DNA from 2 places in the Caldifermentibacillus hisashii genome. Region 1 is predicted to be linked to the other one. Evidence: riboswitches for the same ligand, from Rfam matches in the RefSeq annotation. Region 1 holds a riboswitch; the other holds the start of a gene.

Region 1 (4,806 bases):
CCTCTTTGGCCATAAAGTTAATCATTTCCGGCGTCGCAAACTCACCCAACCCCACAAAATCTCCTTCGTTTTCACGATCCTCATCATCACAAACAATAATCACCTTTCCTGCCTTTAAATCTTTTAATCCATCCTCGATTTTATGGAACATCACTCGATTACTCCTTCCCAATTGTTTCAAATAGAAGATTTCCACCTATTTACATAAATCCGTTTTCTTTTAGAAAATCAATTGAAATCTTATCTTTATAATTGTGTGGGTCTTTCCTTTCCATAAAGGAATATACATACTTGCCGATCAAATCGAATTCGATGTTCACCTTATCCCCAACCTTTTTCGTACCCAGGACACTTTCCTTTGCGGTATGAGGGATAATGGACACGGTCAATTGATTATTGGATGTCCCAAATATAGTTAAGGAAGTGCCATCAAGTGCAATAGAGCCTTTATAAAGAGGTAGATGGCTGTATTCATAAGGAAACTGAATGTCAAAATATACAGCATTTTCTTTTCGTTCTCTTTTGACAATTTGTCCAACTGTGTCAACATGGCCCATAACAAAGTGACCTCCAAAACGTCCATTGGAACTCATGGCCCTTTCTAGATTAACTAGTGAACCTTGTTGCAGGTTAGATAAAGAAGTGCTGTGAAAGGTTTCAGGCATAACATCCAGGAAAAATGAATCATGGGTAAGCTCCGTTACGGTTAAACAAACACCATTAACTGAGATACTATCTCCAAGCTTTAGATCTTCTAAGACCTTCTTTGCCTGAATATTCAGGACAAGTGTGTTTCCTCGGGACTTTACCCTTTGAATGGTCCCTAATTCTTCAATGATTCCGGTAAACATTTCCAGTCTCCTCCTGATTAAGAGGTTTGGCTGTAATTTTGATATCTGGACCGAGCTGTTTAATCTCTGTAAAGTGGAGGTGTTTTCCTAACTTCACAAGCTCCGAACCAACCCCACCGACAAAAGGAAAAGCATCTCTTCCGCCAATAATTTTTGGAGCAACATATGTAATGATTTGTTGAAAAGCGTTTTCCTTGATGAAAGAAGCATGAATTTCTGATCCGCCTTCTACAAGAACGGACATCATCTTCTGCTCTCCTAACGTCTTCAGTACTTGCTGCAGTGATAGAATAGGTCTATCTTGGGAAATAATAGTTACACCAAACCTCTCAAGTTCTTTCTTCTTTTCTAAATCAATCTGATTTCCTGTAAAAATGATGGTTCTCGCAGAGCGATCTTGCACGACATTTGCCGACGTTGGAATTTTTAATTTCGTGTCTAATACAATTCGAATGGGATTTATTCCACCTCGGGGTCTTCTGGTGGTTAAAAGAGGGTTATCTTGTAAGATGGTGTTAATTCCTACTAATATTCCATCATGTTCATGACGAAGATGATGTCCATCTTGTCGTGACTCAGGAGAAGTAATCCATTTACTATCTCCAGATTTTGCTGCTATTTTTCCGTCTAATGAAATGCCTGCTTTAATTGTTACGAATGGAGTGTTTGTTTGGATAAAATGAAAAAACTTTTCATTGAGCTGTTTCGCTTCTTCTTTGCATAACCCGACCTCTACCTCAATGCCTGCCCTGGTTAACTTTTCAACACCTTTGCCTGCAACAAGGGGATTTGGATCTAGAGTTGCTACAAAGATCTTTCGAATACCAGTTTTTATAATAAGGTCAGTACATGGAGGTGTTTTTCCTTGGTGGCTACACGGCTCAAGTGTAACATACATAATGGCTCCCTCAGCAGAGATCCCAGCTTCATTGATTGCATGAACTTCTGCATGAGGAGTCCCAGCTTTCAAATGTACACCCGTCCCCACCAACTGGCCATCCTTCACTAACACTGCACCAACACTCGGATTTGGACTGGTTTGACCTAAAGTAGCGCATGCTAGCGAAAGAGCAAGGTTCATATATTCATAATCATTCATTTTAAAAAAATGCTCCCCCTTTCATAATAATCTCTCCAAACAAACAAATCTCCCTTACCTATTTTGGCAAGGGAGAAAAAAAGCATTAACAAATAAACGTCAAAAAGCAGCATTTTTGAACAATTTGTTTTTCCTTCTCCCATCCAGACTTTTACTGTCGGCTTTGGAATTTCACCAAATCCACCGTTTTCATATGATCTATGAATCCGGGTCACGGGCTAAGAGGCATGCCTCATCACCGTCGGTTGGGAATTACACCCGACCCCGAAGGAAATCCTATTGAATTGAAGAAATAATAACATAACCAAACCAATTATTCAAGGGTTACACTTTATTGAAAATATGGAGTCCCTGCAGGTAACAATTCCCTTGACGAAAAGTTAAGAAACAACGGCCTTTAAACGAATAGACCTTAACCGAAAATATATGATATTTTTTTGTAGAACTACGCATCACCGGAATCGTGCCAGTTTAAGGAAGAATGGGGTCCAATTTTTAAAATCGTCAGCACTCATCTAAGTGAATGAAATAAACGACAAAGTGTTATTGTATTGCCCCTAGTAAGATATGTTATATGTTACTTTTTTTCTTATTTTTTGTTCATCTTTTTTCATTCCGGCTACTATGAGCCTAATTAAACTGTTTTTTTTTTGGCTTATCAGATGGAAATATTTTGATCGATATAGATATTCTGACTTTCGTATGTAGAACTTGGAAATACCCCCCTTTTACATTTTCTCAGATAGATTTACTATCTGAATCCATGTTTGAAAATAATTTGACTTCTTTCTGTATCCAATGTAATATATAGTTTGCATATGCAAACTATATTTAACATTGAGTAGGGTGGGAAATGAAGAATAATGTGAAAATAGCAAGGATTAAAGCCTCTATAACCCAAGAACAATTAGCAAAAAAAATTGGTGTAACTAGACAAACTATTGGTCTTATTGAAAAGGGCGAATATAATCCTAGTCTAAAATTGTGTATTGCAATAGCCAAGGAACTCAATAAAACTTTAGATGAATTATTTTGGGAGGTCGATACTTAATGAAATCTTGGATATCCTTCTTATTACCAAATGATGAATATAAGGAAAAAAAGATGTTATATTTTTTCTCGGAGGGCGCAATAATTCTTTTCTTATCCCTTATTGTTATGATTATCTGCAACAAGTATTTTAATCTAGACGTAGAAACTGTCTTATTGGCAGCCATTGCCATCTTTCTCTTTTATGTGTCAGGAAGATATATAGTATCAGGTATTGAATATGCAGACATCACAACGGAGAGTGCTTACAGAAAAGAGTTAAGAGTTATATTCATTAGAACGATTGGGTTTGTGGTTATTTTTATGATATGCTATTTGATTTTCACTAACTCCCCCAAGAATCTCGACGAATGGTTTGAAATTTTGAGTTTATTAATAGGTGTTAGTGTAATATGGTTTTTATCTAGTTATATCTCTTTAAAGCGTTCCTATAAGAAAAACAAGGAACTATTATAAATCCCAATATACTAACGTATTGGACTAATAAAAGATGAACAGGTAAAGGAAAAATTGTTAAATAATCTTGAGTTTTGCATCCGAAAGAAGCGTTGACGTTTCATAAATAAAGAAAACTCGGCGATTGCCGAGCCTTTAGGCGAAAGCAAAGCCGTAGTCAGCGAAAATACATTTTCGCTTGCGAGGTAATGCTACCGAAGCTTTTCTAGTTCACCGAAAAAATATAAAATTTTTTCGGCTGCGATGTATTCCAGTGAAGCTTTCCTTATGCACTTATACTTAATTCTTAAAATTTCCAACTACGTCGAATTCGCTTCTTTGCTGGAAATTTATACTTTCTTAACGTACAAAAAAGGGGGTTGCTCGCTTAAAATTTCCGACGAGAATAAGTCTGTGGTCAAAAATTGAATTTTTGCCTTAAAATGGTGACAAGAACGGGTTTCGTCAATTTTATTGATTTTCTAAGGTATGAAACGTAAGTAATAAAAATTCCGAGATGGAGGGGGGATGTATTTTGATCAGGAAAATTTGGATTTTATTTTCAAGCTTTTTAATCATTCTGCTCATTGCATGTAATAATACTGACAATAAACCAATAACGAGTGACGTTACATCCACATTTACAGGAACTATTACTGAAATATATGATCAAACTGCTCTTGTTCATATTGACGAAGGGGAAATCACTAAATCCGGAAGCAGAGTACATGTGGATCTTTCAAAGAATAGTGAAACCACTTTTCATGTCGGGGATAAAGTTAAAGTCGGGTATGACGGAGAAGTGCGTGAATCTGACCCACTTCAAATCAATGTGGTGTTTATTGAAAAAGTTGAATGATTATTCTTTAGAAAAAGACCCTATGTGCATAATCAACGCAGTCACAACAAAAGAAAAAACGGGAAACTCATAAACCAAAGTTTCCCTTTTTGCAAAAATTGCAGAACCTAAAATTTAGTGTGAGCTCGCAATCGCTTGAATCAAATCACACCACATTCGTCTAGGTTAATATTGTAAGGCCTTTTCGTTGCTTTAGTTCCAAATTTTTCCAGATTTAGGGCTAAGGTCAACGATGAAATTATTCTCTTTCTCTTGCTTTCTGTGTATCTCGAACATTCTTCTGAACCGTTATCGCAGCAAATAAACTTAATATAAATGCCATTCCGTAAAAACCCTTTTCACTTAAAGTAATACTTCCTGCATTATATAAACCAATTGCCATTAAAGAAATAGCTACAATCATTGCAAACCAGCTAATCCCGCAATAAATACTGGTAACCGGTATTCCTTCATCCTTATCTCTTACAGCTTTTTGCAAAGATACAGCCGCATATAGTCCAAACACTAAAACG
Region 2 (4,806 bases), 510 kb from region 1:
ATGGTTTTGATCATAAAATGAAGGCAGCTGCGAAATGCTAATAGGTAATATGTCTCGTCTACAGCAGCTTGTTTGGCAATTTGCGTTGAGGTGTAGCCCGGTTTTTGATAGCCGGTAAATCTCGCTACGATATAATCAGGATTTTCTCGGTTCTGTTCACAAATTTCAAAAATTGTAAAAAGTTCATGATATAAACGTAGTGATAATTGTTTTTTGTTATAAATTTGCCGCTTCTCTCCAAGCCAACGTTTCACCCAGTTTTGGATCGGATAGTCTCTAACAACCGGAATAAATTTCGTTTCACTATAGGCCCAATTAGTAAGTATTTGAACGAGTAAGGTTAGCCTTTGCCAAAAAAGTTGTTCAATTTGGTGAAATTGCCAACCATTTAAGTGTTCCGGTACCGGAGATCCCGACATCAACTCGGAAAGTGCTTTTTTACCTGAATCAGTCAGCGTGACTGTTTTATTGGAAATAACTATTGACCCGGTTTTTTCTAATTTTTTCACTGTATCAATAAAAGCATCAGCGTCCATTTCCGGGTATACTGAGTAAAGATGTTGTAATGAATACCAAACTGCATCTTGTAATGTTTGTGTCGATTTTTTTCCGGTTAACAAATATTGGACAGCTTTAATTGATCGCTCACCTTTAAATTGGTATATACAGTACAAAATTAACGCATAAAAGTAGTTCACAGGTATCACCATCTTTATTTTACCATGAATTCGTTGGAAGGAATGGTTTTCTTTTCTCCAGGTAGATTTTCAACTAATTGTCAATAATCAACATGGTTGGATCATTTCCAGCTACAAATCTATTGAAAAGTCTTTGCCCGAGTTTTACAATGAAAGATGTCTTCCTTTCGTTCATGTAAAGAGAGACGAATAAATAAAGGAGGCTATAATGGAATGGGCAAATATACAATCGTTGATAAAGAAACATGTATCGCATGTGGTGCCTGTGGTGCTGCTGCTCCAGATATTTATGATTATGATGATGAAGGTATTGCATATGTAATACTTGACGATAATACCGGTACGAGTGAAGTACCTGAAATATTAGAAGACGATATGATGGATGCTTTCGAAGGCTGTCCGACTGATTCCATTCGTGTCAGTGATGAACCTTTTGATGGGGACCCGGACAAATTTGAGTAATGTATAAAAAGACCGATACTATTCGTATCGGTCCTTTTATGCTAATGTTTAATATCTATACCTGATTAAATGCAGACTGTTGTTTTTGAATCCAACTTTGCATCCTGATATATAATCCAAAGAAAACAGCGGATATTAATATTCCTTTTAGTAAATTAAACGGCAAAATCGCTTGAACAACTACTTCATTCGGCAAGTGGAAATTTAAAAAGTAGCCATACATCGGGATAAATACAAAATAATTCAGTACACTCATCACAAGTGCCGTAATCACACTGGCAGTTGCTAAAGCAATGGTTAAGCCTTTTGTCGTTTTAATTTTTAGATAAACAAAATACGTTGGCAAAATAAAACAGATTCCGGTAACAAAATTGGCAATATGACCAACCGGGACACCTGTTTCACTGCCGGTTGAAATTAAGTCCAATAAATTTTTAATTAACTCGATTAGTATTCCTGCTGCCGGTCCCATAATCATGGCCCCTATCAACGCAGGAATATCACTAAAATCAATTTTTAACCACGTTGGGAAACCCGGGAGCGGAAAGTTCAGGAGCATTAAAACATACGCGACTCCACTAAGCATTCCAATGATTACAAAAGCTTTGACATTAAATTTTTTCATTTCTACCTCTCCTTTTTTGTGATTCATCACAAAAGAAAGAAGAAGAATTGGTTTCGATTTCTTCCTCACAATAAAACCCCGAGAAAAATTCCTCGGGGAGATTGTTTAATGGCAGGTTAAATAAACGTCCTGAAATGAAAACAGAACAAACCGAAACCTCCATCTTCTCCCATCCAGACTATACTGTCGGCTTTGGAATCTCACCAAATCCTGTCTAAAAATTAGACTCGCGGGCTTAAAGGATACACCTTATTACCGCCGGTCGGGAATTTCACCCAGCCCCGAAGATGAACCATATTTTTTATTTAATATACTATATAAAAACAAAATTGTAAAGTAGAAAAACCTACATCCTGCGCATTTTTAGTAAAAAGATAAAATGGAATGGATCTAAAACCTCCGAATGGCCGGGCAAACTTTTCTACTGTTCCACCACTAATTGTTGGCCGGGTACAATGATTTCACTCTGTAAATCATTTAATTGTTTTATATCATGAACTGTTGTTTCGTACTTATTGGCAATTCCCCAAAGCGTATCACCGGATTTAACTGTGTACTTATCGGATAGCGTTTTACCCACTTCTACAGCTTTGGTAGGCATTAAACCGGCACTAACATGCTGGCCGATTTCCCCGATCCCGAAAATTTTTGTCGGGTCTATGGAGTTCTCTTTCGTTTCTGTCCATTCATTTTGATGTATTTCAAAATGCAAATGGGGGCCGGATGATTCACCGGTACTGCCCATCAATCCGATCTTCTGCCCTTTAGCAACCATTTGTCCTTCTTGAACTTCTCTTTTAGACAAATGAGCATAGACCGTTTCATAACCTGTTTCATGTTTAATAAACACAACATGACCATATGTATCAGAATAATATGATTTACTTACACGACCGACATCGACAGATAATACCGGAGTCCCTGTTACATCGGCAATATCAATTCCTTTATGTTGACCATTCCTTGTGCCAAATACATCGGTAATAACACCGTCTGCAGGCCAAATCCATGACAGTTCCATCCCCTCAGCCCTTGCGATTGATTGCTTACTTCCGATAATAAGAATGGTGATAATTACCATCATAATTATGCCAAGCAGCAGTCTTTTTATATATTCAACCATTATTTTCCTCCTAAAGTTAGTCATACTTTCGAACATTTTCAAATAGTGCTTGTCCAAAAAATGACAATAAAACCACATTACATTATTATGATTATTTCACCTAAGTTTATTCGGAAAAAATGAAAAAAATGTGAATGTCGATGGAAAAAATTGTTTTTGAATCATTTAACAATGATTAATATGGCAACTCATTTATGGTGTCACTGCATGTAAATCAATTAAATTTGGCGCAACAGGAACATCAGGCGTGCCATCAACAGAAAGCATCACGGTCTTGAAACGGTGAAAAACGTTTTTTCGGATTATTTTTCGACGATCCTTCACGACCTAATGACCCGGCTTTTTCGGTTGCCATCTCCATCTTTGAATTTGCCTAGTCATCTAGATAATCTGGATTAAATAATTTTCCAGCGAAAAAAATGACGAAAAGCAGACCGACGACCTTTGAGGTGGGGGTCTTACTTCCCGTTAAGGTAATAAAGTGAAACTTCCCGGAAATTTATACCCAAAACGTATAAAAAAAGGGCTCCCATACATTCTAACTACTTTTATGATGGGAAAGCCCTTGTATTTGAGTGTAATGCATAAAAACTGGCTGCTAACTGGCCGCCGCCGCTTTTCTATGTTCCGTATGAAACAAGATTTATCGGCAAATATTTACAACTTTCTTTAATTTTCTTGTGGTAAAACGAAAACAAATGTCGTACCTTGGCCGATTTTACTTTTTACATAAATCGTTCCTTGATGGGCATCAATAATGTTTTTAACAATGGCCAGCCCAAGACCGGTTCCGGATCTGCCTCTCGTTCTCGCTTTATCGGCTTTATAAAATCGTTCAAAGACAAACGGAAGATCTTCTTCAGGAATGCCGGACCCATTATCGGACACTTCAACTTGCAGCCCTTTTTCACTATCTTTTACAATGATTCGGACCAGACCGTCTTCATGTGTATGGCGAATTGCATTATCCACTAAATTCGTCAGTACTTGCTCGATACGATCCGGATCAAACGTATAAACTTTTTTCATTGTTTCTACTTGTATTTCTAATCGGACATTACTAACCTTTGCAACCCCCATAAACTTTTTAGAGATTCGCTCAATGAATGGTTTTATTTCAACATTTTCTTTGTACAGGCGCATTTGACCCGATTCTAACCTCGCCAAGTCGAGCAACTCATTAACTAGCCGCCCCATACGCTGAGATTCCTCATTAATAACCGTGGTAATTTCTTTTCGCTCTTGTTCACTGGCGGCAATATCATCCATCAGCGCCTCACTGTACCCTTGCAACATGGCAATAGGGGTTCTTAATTCATGAGAGACATTTGCAATAAAATCTTTCCTGAGTTTATCCAGTTTTCTTTCTTCAGTCATATCACGCAATACTGCAACTGCACCACGAATCGATTGTTCATCAAATTGAGGCGTAACAATAACTGTCCAATATTTCCCTTGAAAAGAAATTTCTCCTGTTTGTTCTGTTTCATTCGCAACCGCATCGTTAATCAGGTTGATTAATTTTTGCGGTATTTTGGAAGTATCATTATTAATTTCTTGTTCTTTTTCCCATGCTTTAATAAATTGTTGTGCCGGCGGATTCGTAACGATGATTTCCCCTGCTTTATTAAAGGTAATCACTCCGTCAGCCATACTGCTTAAAATACTTGATAATTGCTCTTTTTCCTGTTTTAATGCGGTCACATTAATCTTCAATTGTTTCCGCATTTGATTAAATGTTTTCGCCAATTCACCGATCTCATCACGTGTTAAAATCGGTACTTTTACATCAAATTTTCCTTTCGCGACTTCGGCAGCAGATTCACGCATTTTCCGAAGCGGGGCAGTAATTCTCGTTGACAAGAAAAACGCAAAAACGGTTGTTAAGATAAAGGCAA

Evidence for each region. A riboswitch is a leader RNA that binds a small molecule or an ion and turns the genes downstream of it on or off. The one in region 1 is predicted to bind FMN.
Region 2: another riboswitch for FMN. It lies ahead of NSQ14_RS10710 (ECF transporter S component); the one in region 1 lies ahead of ribD (bifunctional diaminohydroxyphosphoribosylaminopyrimidine deaminase/5-amino-6-(5-phosphoribosylamino)uracil reductase RibD).

The regions. Positions count from the first base shown of each region.
Region 1 is NZ_CP155467.1:2,764,349-2,769,154, forward strand. Features, by position in the region: gene NSQ14_RS13415 (bifunctional 3,4-dihydroxy-2-butanone-4-phosphate synthase/GTP cyclohydrolase II) at 1-151, opposite strand, end outside; gene ribE (riboflavin synthase) at 201-851, opposite strand; gene ribD (bifunctional diaminohydroxyphosphoribosylaminopyrimidine deaminase/5-amino-6-(5-phosphoribosylamino)uracil reductase RibD) at 832-1,950, opposite strand; FMN riboswitch at 2,078-2,226, opposite strand; gene NSQ14_RS13430 (helix-turn-helix transcriptional regulator) at 2,804-3,001, shown strand; gene NSQ14_RS13435 (hypothetical protein) at 3,001-3,456, shown strand; gene NSQ14_RS13440 (DUF3221 domain-containing protein) at 3,971-4,294, shown strand; partial or broken gene yiaA (inner membrane protein YiaA) at 4,533-4,806, opposite strand, start outside.
Region 2 is NZ_CP155467.1:2,250,850-2,255,655, forward strand. Features, by position in the region: gene NSQ14_RS10700 (helix-turn-helix domain-containing protein) at 1-698, opposite strand, end outside; gene NSQ14_RS10705 (ferredoxin) at 912-1,160, shown strand; gene NSQ14_RS10710 (ECF transporter S component) at 1,216-1,785, opposite strand; FMN riboswitch at 1,943-2,078, opposite strand; gene NSQ14_RS10715 (peptidoglycan DD-metalloendopeptidase family protein) at 2,207-2,908, opposite strand; gene NSQ14_RS10720 (ATP-binding protein) at 3,578-4,806, opposite strand, start outside.